4 regions of the Micromonospora sp. NPDC050795 genome follow, and region 3 is predicted to be linked to each of the others. Evidence: riboswitches for the same ligand, from Rfam matches in the RefSeq annotation. Region 3 holds a riboswitch; each other region holds the start of a gene.
The links. Region 3 has a riboswitch for cyclic di-AMP ahead of ACIBEF_RS17880 (coiled-coil domain-containing protein). Riboswitches for the same ligand answer to the same signal wherever they lie in the genome.
Positions count from the first base shown of each region.

Region 1: another riboswitch for cyclic di-AMP. It lies ahead of ACIBEF_RS05050 (coiled-coil domain-containing protein); the one in region 3 lies ahead of ACIBEF_RS17880 (coiled-coil domain-containing protein).
Region 2: another riboswitch for cyclic di-AMP. It lies ahead of ACIBEF_RS21480 (NlpC/P60 family protein); the one in region 3 lies ahead of ACIBEF_RS17880 (coiled-coil domain-containing protein).
Region 4: another riboswitch for cyclic di-AMP. It lies ahead of ACIBEF_RS24260 (C39 family peptidase); the one in region 3 lies ahead of ACIBEF_RS17880 (coiled-coil domain-containing protein).

Region 1 is NZ_JBITGE010000004.1:17,152-20,353, reverse strand. It holds gene ACIBEF_RS05055 (hypothetical protein) at 1-287, opposite strand, end outside; gene ACIBEF_RS05050 (coiled-coil domain-containing protein) at 429-1,493, opposite strand; cyclic di-AMP (ydaO/yuaA leader) riboswitch at 1,499-1,630, opposite strand; gene ACIBEF_RS05045 (cation diffusion facilitator family transporter) at 1,749-2,666, opposite strand; gene ACIBEF_RS05040 (HelD family protein) at 2,773-3,202, opposite strand, start outside.
Region 2 is NZ_JBITGE010000024.1:95,309-98,510, reverse strand. It holds gene dcd (dCTP deaminase) at 1-152, shown strand, start outside; gene ACIBEF_RS21480 (NlpC/P60 family protein) at 214-1,254, opposite strand; cyclic di-AMP (ydaO/yuaA leader) riboswitch at 1,268-1,403, opposite strand; gene ACIBEF_RS21475 (N-acetylmuramoyl-L-alanine amidase) at 1,639-3,202, shown strand, end outside.
Region 3 is NZ_JBITGE010000018.1:97,454-100,655, reverse strand. It holds gene ACIBEF_RS17885 (YibE/F family protein) at 114-1,484, shown strand; cyclic di-AMP (ydaO/yuaA leader) riboswitch at 1,651-1,781, shown strand; gene ACIBEF_RS17880 (coiled-coil domain-containing protein) at 1,786-2,805, shown strand; gene ACIBEF_RS17875 (carbonic anhydrase) at 2,862-3,202, opposite strand, start outside.
Region 4 is NZ_JBITGE010000030.1:60,620-63,821, reverse strand. It holds gene ACIBEF_RS24265 (hypothetical protein) at 1-692, shown strand, start outside; gene ACIBEF_RS24260 (C39 family peptidase) at 766-1,614, opposite strand; cyclic di-AMP (ydaO/yuaA leader) riboswitch at 1,846-1,986, opposite strand; gene ACIBEF_RS24255 (hypothetical protein) at 2,271-3,041, opposite strand; gene ACIBEF_RS24250 (hypothetical protein) at 3,178-3,202, opposite strand, start outside.

The DNA.
Region 1 (3,202 bases), on a different contig from region 3:
ATCACCGTGGTGAGCACGAGCTTGACCAGCACCCAGCGGTGGCGCAGCAGGCCCCATGGGGTGAGCAGCGAGCTGGCGACTCCGACCAGCCAGACCAGGACGCTCAGCGGCGCGAACAACACTGTGCCGACCAGGGCCGTGACCGGATAGACCACCGCCGGGTCGGCGCCCCGCTGCACGGCGACGCCGAGGGTGAGCAGCACCAGGTCAGCGCCGAGCCAGCCGAGCGAGGTGACGAGGTGCACTGTGAGCAGCGCCTTGCGGGTGGTGGGTCGGATCCGAGGCATACCGCGATGCTGCCCGCCGGCCACTGCCGGGTCGTCCGACGAGCGACGACATCAGGGGTACGCGCGGTGACGTAGCCCGGCCCCGGACGCACGTGATGCCTGTGAGCCCTCCAGTGGCTCACAGGCATCACGACGCGTGGATCAGTAGACCGACAGGTGTACGTGGTTGGTGTGGTCGGTCGACGGGGTGCCGTGCGCCCCGCTGTACGACTTCCACCCGCTGCTGGGCAGCCAGATCTGCCTGTACCAGATCACGTAGAGCACGGCGAGCCGGTCCGCGTTGCGGATGAAGTACGCGGCCAGGTTGTTGCCGTACGTCTTGTCGCCGCCGGTGGCGTTGCCGCCGAAGCCGTTCTTCTGCGCCGCGAAGTCGCAGGCCCGGCCCTTCGGGTGTTCACCCGAGCCGCTGGGGCGGTGGCACGAGACGTACCGGGTGAATCCCGCGGCCTTGGCCTGGTTGAGCGCGTGCAGGGTGCGCGGGGTGATGCAGCCGTTGGCCGGCGTGGGGTCGTTGATGCTGCACGACTCGGAGGGCCAGGAGCCGTCGGAGTTGCGCGGTGCGGCCTTCGCGTTGGCGCTGGAGGTGCCCCGGTTGGAGCCGGCGTCGGCGGTGGTCTGCGGCTTGGGCGTGGTGGCCACGGTCAGGGCCCGTTCGGCCTGCTCCTTGCGCTTGGCCATCACCGCGACCTGCTTGCGCTGTTCGTTGATCTCGCCGTCCAGGGCGACCCGGGTGCGGTTGGCCTTGTCCTTGGTGTCCAGCAGGTCGCGCAGCACCCGGTCCTCGTTGGCCGCCACCGCGTCCAGCGCGGCCGCCCGGTCCATGAAGCCTTCCGGGGTGTTGCTGTTGAGCAGCGCCGACACCGCACCGAGCCGGCCGGTGCGGTAGGCGACCTCGGCGATCTCGCCGACCTTGCCGTTGCGCTGGTCGATCTCGACCTCGATGGTCTTCAACTGGGTGCCGAGCTGCTTCTGCCGTTGTACTGAGGTGTCCAGGGCGCGCTTCGCGTCCAGGTAGCCCTTGCTGGCCGCCTCAAGCTGGGCCCGCAACGCCGGGGTGCCGCCCTCCTCGTCGGAGTCGGGTGCGGCGGCCCGCAGACCGGTCGGGGGTGCGGCCGAGGCGGTGCCGGCCGGAAGCGCGACGCCGAGGGCGAACATCGCGACGATCAGGGCCGCCAGTCGGGCGGCGGGTGGTCGTGCTGGTGCCACTGCGCATGTCCTTCCGTCAGCCGCCGACCGGGTTAGCTGACGGGTTCGGGACGGAAGATCCCTACCGCTGACGCGGATACACCCCAGGAACATGGTTCCCCGGTTCGCCCTGCTGGGCGATTAGGCGGCGACCGCCACCGGCGCCGGGTAGGCGCCGCCTGGTTACGGCCGGGACCGAGCCTACCGGTGCGGGTGGGGTCGCTGCAGCCAATGTGACGGACGGTGCGTACGTCACCACGGAAATCGACGAGCCGGTCACCATTCGATGGAGCCGCAGGCTCCAGAAGCCGCGCCGGGCTCGATCTGCAAGGTCGCGTGTTCGATGCGGAAGTCGTCGTGCAGGGCCGTACGTGCTGCGGTGAGCACCGCGCCGACCTCCGCGCCCGGTGCCATGGTCAGGTGGGCGGAGGCCACCTCCATGCCCGAGGTGAGCGTCCAGACGTGCAGGTCGTGCACCTCGACGACACCGGGGACGGCGGCGAGCCGGTCGTGCACGGCGGTCACCTGGAGGTGCTCCGGGGCGGCCTGCACCAGGATGCGGATGGCGGCGCGGGCCAGCCGCCAGGTGCGCGGCAGGATGAACACGCCAATGGCGACCGCGACCAGAGGGTCGGCCCACCACCAGTCCGTGACGGTGATCAGCAGCGCCGCGCCGATGACGCCGACCGAGCCGAGCAGGTCACCGAGCACCTCCAGGTAGGCGCCCTGGAGGTTGATGCTCTCCTTGGCTCCGGCGCGCAGCAGCGCGAATGCGGCGATGTTCGCGAGCAGGCCGAGCACGGCCACCACGAGCATCGGACCGGCGATGACCTCATGCGGGTCACCGAAGCGGCGGATCGCCTCGACCACCACGTAGATCGCGACGCCGGAGAGCAGGACGGCGTTGGCCAGCGCGGCGAGCACCTCGAGCCGGTAGAGCCCGAAGGTGCGCTGCGGGTCGCCGGTGGCCCGCCGGGTCGCCGTGATGGCGGCGAGCGCCATCCCGATGCCGAGCACGTCGGTGAACATGTGCCCGGCGTCGGAGAGCAGGGCGAGCGAGCCGGTGTGCAGTGCGACCACCGCTTCGACCACCATCAGGGTGGCGAGCAACCCGAACGCCGCCCAGAGTCGACCTCGGTGCTGGTGCGCGGCATTGGCGACGGACCCATGGTGGTGGTCATGACCTGCGCCCACGAGAACCACCTTCCGCCGCTGGTCGGGACCCGGTCAAATGTATGCTCACATCGCTATGTGTGCAAGTGTACGGGCAGGGCGTTCCGCCGGCGGCAGTCCGCACAGGTCAGCCGGTCGGGTCGATGGTGGTGAGCCGCTGGGTGGCCCGGGAGAGCGCCACGTACAGGGTGCGCACCCCGGCGCCCGGATCCGCCCGGATCTCGCTCGGGGCGACCAGCACCACCCCGTCGTACTCCATGCCCTTGGCCTCCAGGCTGGTCACCACCTGCAACCTGGGCGCGCCGAGCGCGCCCAGCCAACCGGCGACCTCGTCCCGGCGGGGGACCGGCGTGATCACCCCGACCGTGCCCTCCACCTCGGCCAGCAGGCCGGCGGCGGCCTCCACGGTCGCGGTCTCCAAGCCCGTCGAGGGCACCACCAGCTCCACCGGCTCGACCCCGGTGGAGCGGACGGCGGTCGGCAGCGGCAGGTCCGGGTAGAGCCGCCGGATCTCCGCCGCCGCCACCGCGAAGATCTCCGCCGAGTTGCGGTAGTTG
Region 2 (3,202 bases), on a different contig from region 3:
GCATGAAGATCGGGCAGCTCTGCATCTTCCGGCTCTCCTCGCCGGCCGAGCACCCGTACGGCTCGGTGGTCTACGGCTCGCGCTACCAGGGCCAGCGGGGGCCGACACCCAGCCGCGCCTGGCAGCACTGGCGCACCTGGCCCACCCGCTAGGACCCAGAACGACGAGGGCCCGCCGCGAGGAGATCGCGACGGGCCCTGCGGTCACACTGGGTCAGCCTGGACGGCCGTAGCTGTGGATCGGTCCGTCGTCGACCTTCTTCATCTTGACCGGTTGACCGGCCTGCGAGGCGTGCACCACCCAGCCGCCGCCGACGTACATGCCGACGTGGTGGATGTCGCTGTAGTAGAAGACCAGGTCGCCGGGGCGCAGGTCACCCTTGCTGACGTTCTTGGTGACCCGGCTCTGCGCGGCGGCGTTGTGCGGGAGCGACACGCCGGCCTTCGCCCAGGCGGCCAGCATCAGCCCGGAGCAGTCGTACGAGTTCGGACCCTCGGCACCCCAGACGTAGGGCTTGCCGATCTGCGCGCAGGCGAACTTGACCGCGGTGCCCGCGCCGCCGCCGGGGTAGCTACCCGGGCAGGGTGCCGGGCGCAGCGGACCGCCGCCGCCGCTGCCGTACACCTTCAGGCGCAGCTTCTGCAGGCGGTCGATCTCGTCGTTGATCTGCTTCTTCTTCGCCGCCAGCTGAGCTTCCGTGCGGGCCAGCTGGGCCACCATCTCGTCCAGTGGCGCCTTCTGCGCGGCCAGTTGGTCGCGCAGGTCGGCCACCTGGCGTACGTCCTTCTGCTGGTTGTGCGCGAAGCGGTCGAGCATTTCGAGCTGGCCGACCACCTCGCTGGGCGACCGGCTGCCCAGCATCGCGTTGACGGTCGAGACGTTCTCACCCATGTAGGCGCGTACGGCAAGGGCGCTGACCTTGTCCATCGCGGCGTCGACCTGGCGCTCGAGCGGAGTGATCCGGCCGGCCAGGGCGTCTGCCTGCTTGCGCTTCGCGGCGAGATCGATGCGGGTGGCGTTGTGCCGTTCGATGATCGGTTCGAGCTTGTTCCAGTCGGCGTCGATCTGGCGCTCGATTTCCGCGACGGAGGGGTCGGCGTGGGCCGCCGTGGCACTACCGGTCAGAACGACGGCGACGCCGGCCAGCGCGGCGAGTGCGGTGGTGAAGCGGGACCAGCGTGGGCGCGGCACGATCGACGCCGGGCCGGCTGATGCCGACCGCTCGGACGACGGCCGCGGGGCATGGAGTGCCACCGGGGTTCCGTACTCCTTCTTCCTGACCGCCTACCGGGTTAGCTGACGGGTTCGGGCGGGAAGTCGGCGCCCTACCGCAGTGGCTGCGGATTCACCCCGAGGGACCTGGGTCCCCGGTTCGCTCGGAAACGACTCGGCGGTGTCGGTCCGTTACCGCCCGGGGTGGGCGGAGCTGCTGTCGGGCCGACAAATGACCAGAGTAGAGACGCCCGTTACCGATCCGCAACCCGTGCGGCCGTGACACTCCGTACGGATTGGACGAGGTCACCGACCGTGTGTGAAGAATTCTTTCCGTACACTTCGATAGATGGAAAGGTATTGACGCAAGCTCCCGGACGGCGCGATGGTGACCTGACCTCACTCCGCGAGAATCTAGGGGGTTCGATGCACCATTCAACCCTGTCGACCGGCTGGCGCGCACTGCTCGCCGCCACCGTGGTCGCCGCCGCGACCACGGTGCCACTCTCCGCCGGCCCGGCCGCCGCCGCGCCCACCACCGACCGCCAGCAGCAGTACACCGACGCGGCCACCGAGTACGGCGTACCGGCCGTCGTGCTGCTCGGCGTCTCCTACCTGGAGTCCCGCTGGGACACCAACGCCGGCACACCGAGCACCAGTGGCGGCTACGGCCCGATGCACCTCACCGACGTGCGGCACGTGGCCGCCCTACCCGGACGCGGTCACCACGACGCCGGTGCCGAGGACCCACGCGGCGACGATTCCCGGCCAGCCCGGGTGCCCGCGCCCCGCCCGGTCGAGGCGCCCGCCCCGTCCACCGCCGCGTTGCAGACCGTCGACGCCGCCGCCGCGCTGACCGGCGCCGCCCCCGAGGCACTGCGCACCGACGCGGGCCTCAACATCCGGGGTGGGGCCGCGCTGCTGGCCGCGTACCAGAGGGATCTGGGCGCGCCGGTCGGCGCGGACACCGACCCGGCGGCCTGGTACGGCGCGGTGGCCCGCTACTCGGGCGCGGACAGCGCCGACGCCGCGGCGGCCTTCGCCGACGAGGTCTTCACCACCATCGGCGCGGGCGAAGCCCGGGTGACCGACGACGGCCAACCGATCACCCTGCCGGCCCGGGCGGTGCGGCCCGAACGTTCCTGGCTGGACCGGCTGGGCCTGCGCCGGCTGGCCCGCCCGGACGGGGTGGAATGCCCCCGCACCATCTCCTGCGAGTGGATCCCGGCACCCTACGAGGCGTTCGGCGACGGGGACTACGGCAACCACGACCTCTCCGACCGACCCACGCGGCAGAAGATCGAGTACATCGTCATCCACGACACCGAGGCGAGTTGGGCCACCACCCTGCAACTCGTCCAGGACCCGACCTACGTGAGTTGGCACTACTCGCTGCGCTCGGTCGACGGGCACATCGCCCAGCACGTGAAGACGAAGGACGTCGGCTGGCACGCCGGCAACTGGTACGTCAACGCGAAGTCGATCGGGTTGGAACACGAGGGCTTCGCGGCGCAGGGCACCTGGTACACCGAGGCGATGTACCGGACCTCGGCGAAGCTGGTCCGGCACCTGGCGCTGCGGCTGGGCATCCCACTGGACCGCCAGCACATCATCGGCCACGACAACGTGCCCGGCACCATCCCCTCGACAGTGCGGGGGATGCACTGGGATCCGGGCCCCTACTGGGACTGGACCCACTACTTCGACCTGCTGCACGCCCCTCGACTGGACACCGGCACCCCGGCCACCGGGCTGGTCCGGATCGACCCGGACTACACCACCAACCAGCCGGCGTTCACCGGCTGCGTCACGGCGGGCGTGCCCTGCGCGCCGCGCGGCTCCTCGGCGGTGGTGCTGCGCAGCGCACCGTCCGCTGACGCGCCGCTGGTCAACGACATCGCGCTCCGCCCGGACGGCAGCCCGAACACGATGGCCGTGTCGGACCACGGGGCCCGGGCGTCCGCCGGGCAGACGTACGCGCTGGCCGGCA
Region 3 (3,202 bases):
TCAAGCGGTCGTCAGGCAGCGATCCGCCCCGCCGTCCGCCGCGTTTCCACCGCAACGGTGAACCGCCCGGCCCGCTGACCCGTATCCCGCACCGGATCGTTGGGAGTCTCACCTTGGCCGCCGACCACACTCACCCCGCTCCGTCCGCCCCGCCTCGGGTGCGACGGATCCTCGTCTTGACTGTGGTACCCCTCTTCGTCGCCACCGTGCTGGCCGCGATGCTGCTCTGGCCGCGCGGCGGGTCACCCCAGACCGATGGTGGTGCCGACGTGCCGCGTCACCCCGGCACTGTCACCCGGGTGGTGAGCGAGCCGTGCCCGCCGGTGCCGTCGGTCCCCGAGGGCACACCGCGGGTCGGCGATGGGCGGTGCGGCACTGTCGACGTGCGGGTGGACGACGGGCCGAACGCCGGCCAGCAGGTACGGACCCCGGTGCCCGACGGGCCCGGCGCACCCCGGGTCGAGGTCGGCGACAAGGTCGTCCTGGTCGAGTTGGCCGACCCGACCGATCCCGCCACCAGCAACTGGAACATCGCCGAGCACCAACGCGGCACCCCGATGGTGTGGCTGGCGGTGATCTTCGCGGCCGCGATCGTCGCGTTCGGTCGGTGGCGAGGTCTGGCCGCGCTCGCCGGGCTGGCCGCCAGCTTCGCCATCCTGCTCACCTTCGTGCTGCCGGGCATCAGCGCCGGCAGGTCACCGCTGCTGGTGGCGGTGGTCGGCGCGGCCCTGATCATGTTCGTGGTGCTCTATCTGACCCACGGGGTCACCGCACAGACCTCGGTCGCGGTGCTCGGCACCCTGGGCAGCCTGGTGCTGACCGGCGTGCTCGCCACCATCGCCACGGCCGCGACCCACCTCACCGGCTTCGGCAGCGAGGACGCCACCACCCTGTCGATGTTCCAGGGCGACGTGGACCTGCACGGTCTGCTGCTCGCCGGAATCATCATCGGGTCACTCGGGGTGCTCGACGACGTGACGGTCACCCAGGCGGCCACCGTCACCGAACTGGCGAACGCCAACCCCGGGCTGACCCGGTTGCAGCTCTACCGTGCCGCCACCCGGGTCGGCCGCGCGCACATCGCCTCCACTGTCAACACCATCGTGCTGGCGTACGCGGGCGCGTCACTGCCCCTGCTGCTCCTGCTCACCGCCGACTCGCGGCCGATCGGGCAGATCCTCACCAGTGAGTTCCTCGCGCAGGAGATCGTCCGCAGCGCGGTCGCCACCCTCGGTCTGATCGCCGCCGTGCCGCTGACCACCGGGCTGGCCGCAGTGGTCACCGCCGCCGGGCGCAGCGACGCCCCAGCGCCCACCGACGCTCCCGCGCCCCGGCCCCAACCGGACCGCAGCGAGGCACTGGCCGCACTCAGCTCACCGCGAACGGCCGGCTCCGACGAACCGGACCGGACGCGGACCGCACCCCCACCCGAGGCCACCGACCGGTGGCCGAAGTCGAACAGGAGCACGGATACGGCATGGTGACACTCCTCAGCGTGACCAGATCGGGCATCCACCCTGAGAACCCCGTCACTGGTCACTCAACGCTATGGCGAAATGACGCTTTTAGTCGGCATCCAGGCGTAGCTCTGCCGGTCGACTCTCGGGTAACCTCGCTGCCGGTTACCGATGAAGGCGCGAAGCGGCGCCTGCGGTGCCACCGCCCAATCGCCAACCGGCGAGCCGGGGACCCAGGTACCTGGGGTGAATCCGCATCAGCGGTAGGGGCCACTTCCGTCCCGAACCCGTCAGCTAACCCGGTCGGCGGTCGACGGAAGGGAACATTGTGACGGCACCCCTACGCCGCTGGTTGACACCCGTGGTGGCCGTGATCGCCGCACTGACTGTGTTCGCTGGGCCGTTCCCGGCGCACGCCGCCCCGACGAACCCCACACCGTCCGGGCACGAGGAGGACGGCGAGCCCAAGCTGCTCAACGACGTCATCGAGCAGGCCAACCGTGACTACTCCGCCGCGAAGTCCAAGCTGGACAAATCCAAGAAGCGGCAGAACGAGTTGGCGGCGGAGGTCAACCGGGCCAAGGCCGACCTGGACGCGTTGGCCCCGCAGGTCGGGCAGATCGCCGCCCAGGCGTACCGGACCGGCCGGATCGGCGCGGTCGCGATGCTGCTGGAAAGCGAAGCGCCCGACTCGTTCGTCCAACGCGCCGGGATGCTCGACGAGATCAACATGGTGAACGAGAAGAAGCTCTCCGAGGTCAACGAGGTGAAGGCCCGCGCCGAGCAGGCCAAGCTGGCCCTCGACACCGAGGTCCGCGAGCAGCAGAAGCAGACCGCCCTGATGGCGAAGCGCAAGAGCGAGGCCGACAAGGCGCTCTCCCTCGTCGGCGGCAAGGGTTTCACCGGCGGCCTGGTGGATGCCACCTCCAAGGTCGCGAAGATCGGCCCCGGTCGCACGGCCGACGGTGACTGGAAGGCCCAGTCGTGCAGCGAGAACGACCCCACCACCTCCGGCTGCATCACGCCGCGCACGCTGCACGCGTACAAGGAGGTCAAGGCGGCCGGCTTCAACCGGTTCGTCGGCTGCTACCGCCCCGGCGGGCCGTGGGAGCACCCGAAGGGCCGCGCCTGCGACTGGTCGCTGCAGAAGAGCGGGTTCTCCCCGTGGCACAACAACGACACCCGGACGTACGGCAACAACGTCGCCGCGTTCCTCATCCGTAACGCCGACCGGCTCGGCATCTACTACGTGATCTGGAACCGGCAGATCTGGTTCCCGGCCACCGGCTGGAGTTCGTACAGCGGGCCGTCGAACCACACCGACCACGTTCACATGTCGTTGCTCTGACCCGCACGATCCCCGTCGAGGGCCGTTCCGCGTGACGCGGAGCGGCCCTCGTCGCGTCAGACGGTGGCAGGCGCGGCCGGGTCGGTCGATTCGGCCGGGGTCGCGAAGCCGGCCGGCACGGCGGCCACCGGGCGGACCGCTCCGGCTGCCAGTCGGTACGACACGCCCACCACCGCGCACCGCCCCCGCGCCACCTCGTCTGCCAGCACGGGCGACTGCCCGAGCAATGTCTCGACGGTCTGTGCGATGTGGATGTCGACGATGCCGTCGATGTCGTCCACGCCCTCGGCCGCAGCCCGGTGCAGGCTGGGCAGCACGGCGTCGACCACGGCGCGCAGATGCCCACTCGGCGCGGTGCCGGTAGCGGCGGACTCCCGGGCCGCCTGCACCGCACCGC
Region 4 (3,202 bases), on a different contig from region 3:
CGAAGTTCGGCTACCCGGCGGGCAGCTACGGGGCGATCGTGGCGTGGGACGACCCGGAGCCGTGGGGAAGCACGCACCGGTGCAGCTCGGCGTCGCTCGGAGACCTCAAGAAGAAGCAGACCAACGCCATCGTCTGGAACAAGCGGACGCTCAACCTCGCCAGTGGCGACATCTCGAAATACTGGAGCGCGGGCTGGCTCAAGCCGGGCACGGCGTACGCCAACGGCGCCGGGTGCACGCTCTACAAGCCGCCGAACAGCGACCCGGACAGCACCGACTACTACAAGTGGAAGCGGACCAGCGCCATCGCGGCCCGGTTCACCATCAAGGCGACCGGCGCGAGTGTGTTCGCCGCGACCATGCACCTGCCGCAGGAGAACCGGCAGAACGCCTGCGCCGGCGACGGCGACCGGGGTATCGCCGACAGTGGCATCCACCTCGGTGCGGACGCGACCGCGCTGCTGAACGCGTCCACCATCCGCGTGGTGGGGATCGACGCGAACCGCACCGGCATCGCCCCCGGCACGCTTGGCGGCTACGGCATGACCGGGTACGGTTCGGCGGCCACCAGCGGCTCCAGCAAGATCGACTATTTGTTCGTCAAAGGCAGCGTGCAGTCGTCCGCAGTCGACCACACGGTCGTCGGGACGAAGTCGAACCACAAGGCGCTGTACGGCTTCATCACCTACTGACCGCACAGCCGACGACGCCGCGGGCGCCGGCCCCTTGTGGGAGACGGCGCCCGCGGCGGTCAGGGTGCCCGGGTCAGGCGGAGTAGCCCCGGCTGGTGATCCAGTTGGCCAGGTCGATCGTGGTGATCCAGTACGACGGGTCGGCCGGGTTCGCCGAGTCGGCGATCCGAACGGTGCGACCGTTGTCCTTGTAGCCCACCACGGCGATGTAGTGCCCGCCGCCGTAGGAGTGCCACCCGCCGTCGGTGTCGACGGCGTCCCCGACGACGTTGGCGACCACGCCCCGGCCGTCGGTGACGGCCTTCACCACGTCGGCCTGGAGGCGGTCCATCTGGGCCGGGCTGGGCGCGCCGGGGAACATCCGGGTCCGGTACGGGGAGCCCTTCACCTCGGCGTTGAGCACCCGGGTGGTGTCCTCGGCCGAGTTGGTGCCCATCTCGGTGGTGCCCAGTTCGGCACCGAGCTCCTCCTGGGTGCGGTCGATGCCCGCGGCGCTGAGCGCGTTCCGGGTGGCCGCCGGGCCGCAGTTGTAGTAGGTGTTCTGCGCCTCGTAGTCGTAGTCGAGGACCTTCGTCGCGGGCGGCTTCGGCGGCGTGGGCTTACGGGTGAGGTCGGGGTTGCTCTTGGCCTTGGCGGCGGGCGACGCGGCGCTGGTGGCCGGGGCGGCCGTGGTCGGCGCGGCGCTGGCCGAGGGGGACGCGTCCCGGGCCTCACTGCGGGAGGCGGCGACGTCGCTGCGCATCTCGGCGACGGTGGTCGCGGTGCGCTGGCCGGCCGGGGCGTCGTCGGCAGTGGTGAGCAGGGCGCCGGTGGTGGTGGCGATCGCGAGGGCTGCGGCGGAGGCGGCGACGATCTGGTACGGGCGCTCGGTGGCGAGGCGACGGAGCTGACGCTGCAGGGTGTGCTTCACGGGGTCCTCCACGGATCGGGGGGTGAGCGGCACACCGGGGCCGGACCGGTATCCGGGCAGGCGCCAGCGCGCGGACCGTGGTCCGCGGGTGTGAACCGCTCAGGGGAACGCCCGGATCGGCCGGGCGGGAAAGGCGATGACCCGGGGGTCAGCTCACCGTCACGCGACGAATGAGCGGGTGCACCGCCGCGCCGTGGAGGCGAGGGAACAACCGAGGGGTGGAAAGGTGCTGCACGAGGATGGGACTCCTTCCGACACCGCCTACCGGGTTAGCTGACGGATTCGGGCGGGAAGACGCCCTACCGCGGGCCGTGGCTCGCGGATTCACCCCGGACTTACTGGTGGGTCCCCGGTTCGTTGATCACGATTAAGCGGGTCGATGCGGCGTCGCGTCTTGCGATCGGTTACCGCACCGGACGGGACGACACTACTGGCGTCTCAACGCCCTGCCAAGCCAGGTTCACCTGCGTAAACCCCAATTGGCACCACAATTTCTGCGCGTAATGCCGATGATGTGACTCGATGGGACAACCAGTTACGGCGACGCCTACGGGCGACAACCGGACAGGCCGCAAAGAACGCGGCCAGAATCGCGCGAACAATCCCATCGATCGCGTCGGACGTCCGATTTCTTGATTGGGTGACCGGCCTCACATAACGGATTGGGCTCAACCCACCCGGGCCGGGCGCCACAGTGCCACGACGGCGGGACGCAACGCCCCGGCGACCGTGCGGCGCGCGGGGACCAGGGTCGGGCGGAGCCGGGACGCCGCCGCGTACGCCTCCTCGGCGAGGGCACGGGCCGACTCGGCGGCCAACTCCGCGTCGCGCCAGGCGACCCGCTCACGGTCGGCGGCCACCCGGTAGTCGGTCGATCGCGCATCCCGGATCACCCGGCTGATCAACACCTCCTGCTCGACCGGGTGTCGCCGGGGATCCCAGCCGCGCCGGTGTCCGAACACGTCGCCGAGCTGCGCCATGGTCAGGCCACCCCGCCAGTACGCCGCCATCGCCGCCCGGTGCAGATAGCGTTCCCGGGCGGCGTACTCGGCGGGGGTGTGCGGGGTCTGCGGGGTGGGCAGTGCCCCCGCGCCGGCGAAGCGACGCGCGGCGGCGTCCGCCTCGTCGTACGCGATCCAGGCCTGCTCCAGCTGTTCCTGAGCGGTCAGCCAGGCGGCACGCCGCCGCTGGGCGGTGGTGGCCGCGCGGGCCGCGGCAACGGCCACTTCCTCGGCGTAGCGGCGCCTGTCGACAGCCTCGGCGGCGGCCACCTCCTGCGCGGTGGGCCCGGCCGGGAGCGGGTCGCCGGTGAGCCGGGCCCGTTCGGGGCGGGCGGCCAGCACGGTGAGCAGGCCCAGGGTCAGCAGGAGCAGCGTCGACCAGATGGCGGCGGCCCGCGGCACCTCGGTCACGAACTGGTAGAAGACGACGGTCTCCATGGTCGGCACCTCGGGGAGAGAGAGCAGTGCGATGGAAAGCCGCGCCGACCAGCGGGCCACGGCGGGCCACGGGTCGGCGGGTCAGGGAGCGGGGTGGGTCGACAGGGCGCGGCGGCGGGACGGTCGTCCCGGTGGCTCAGCGCCCGGGTGGGGCCCGGGAA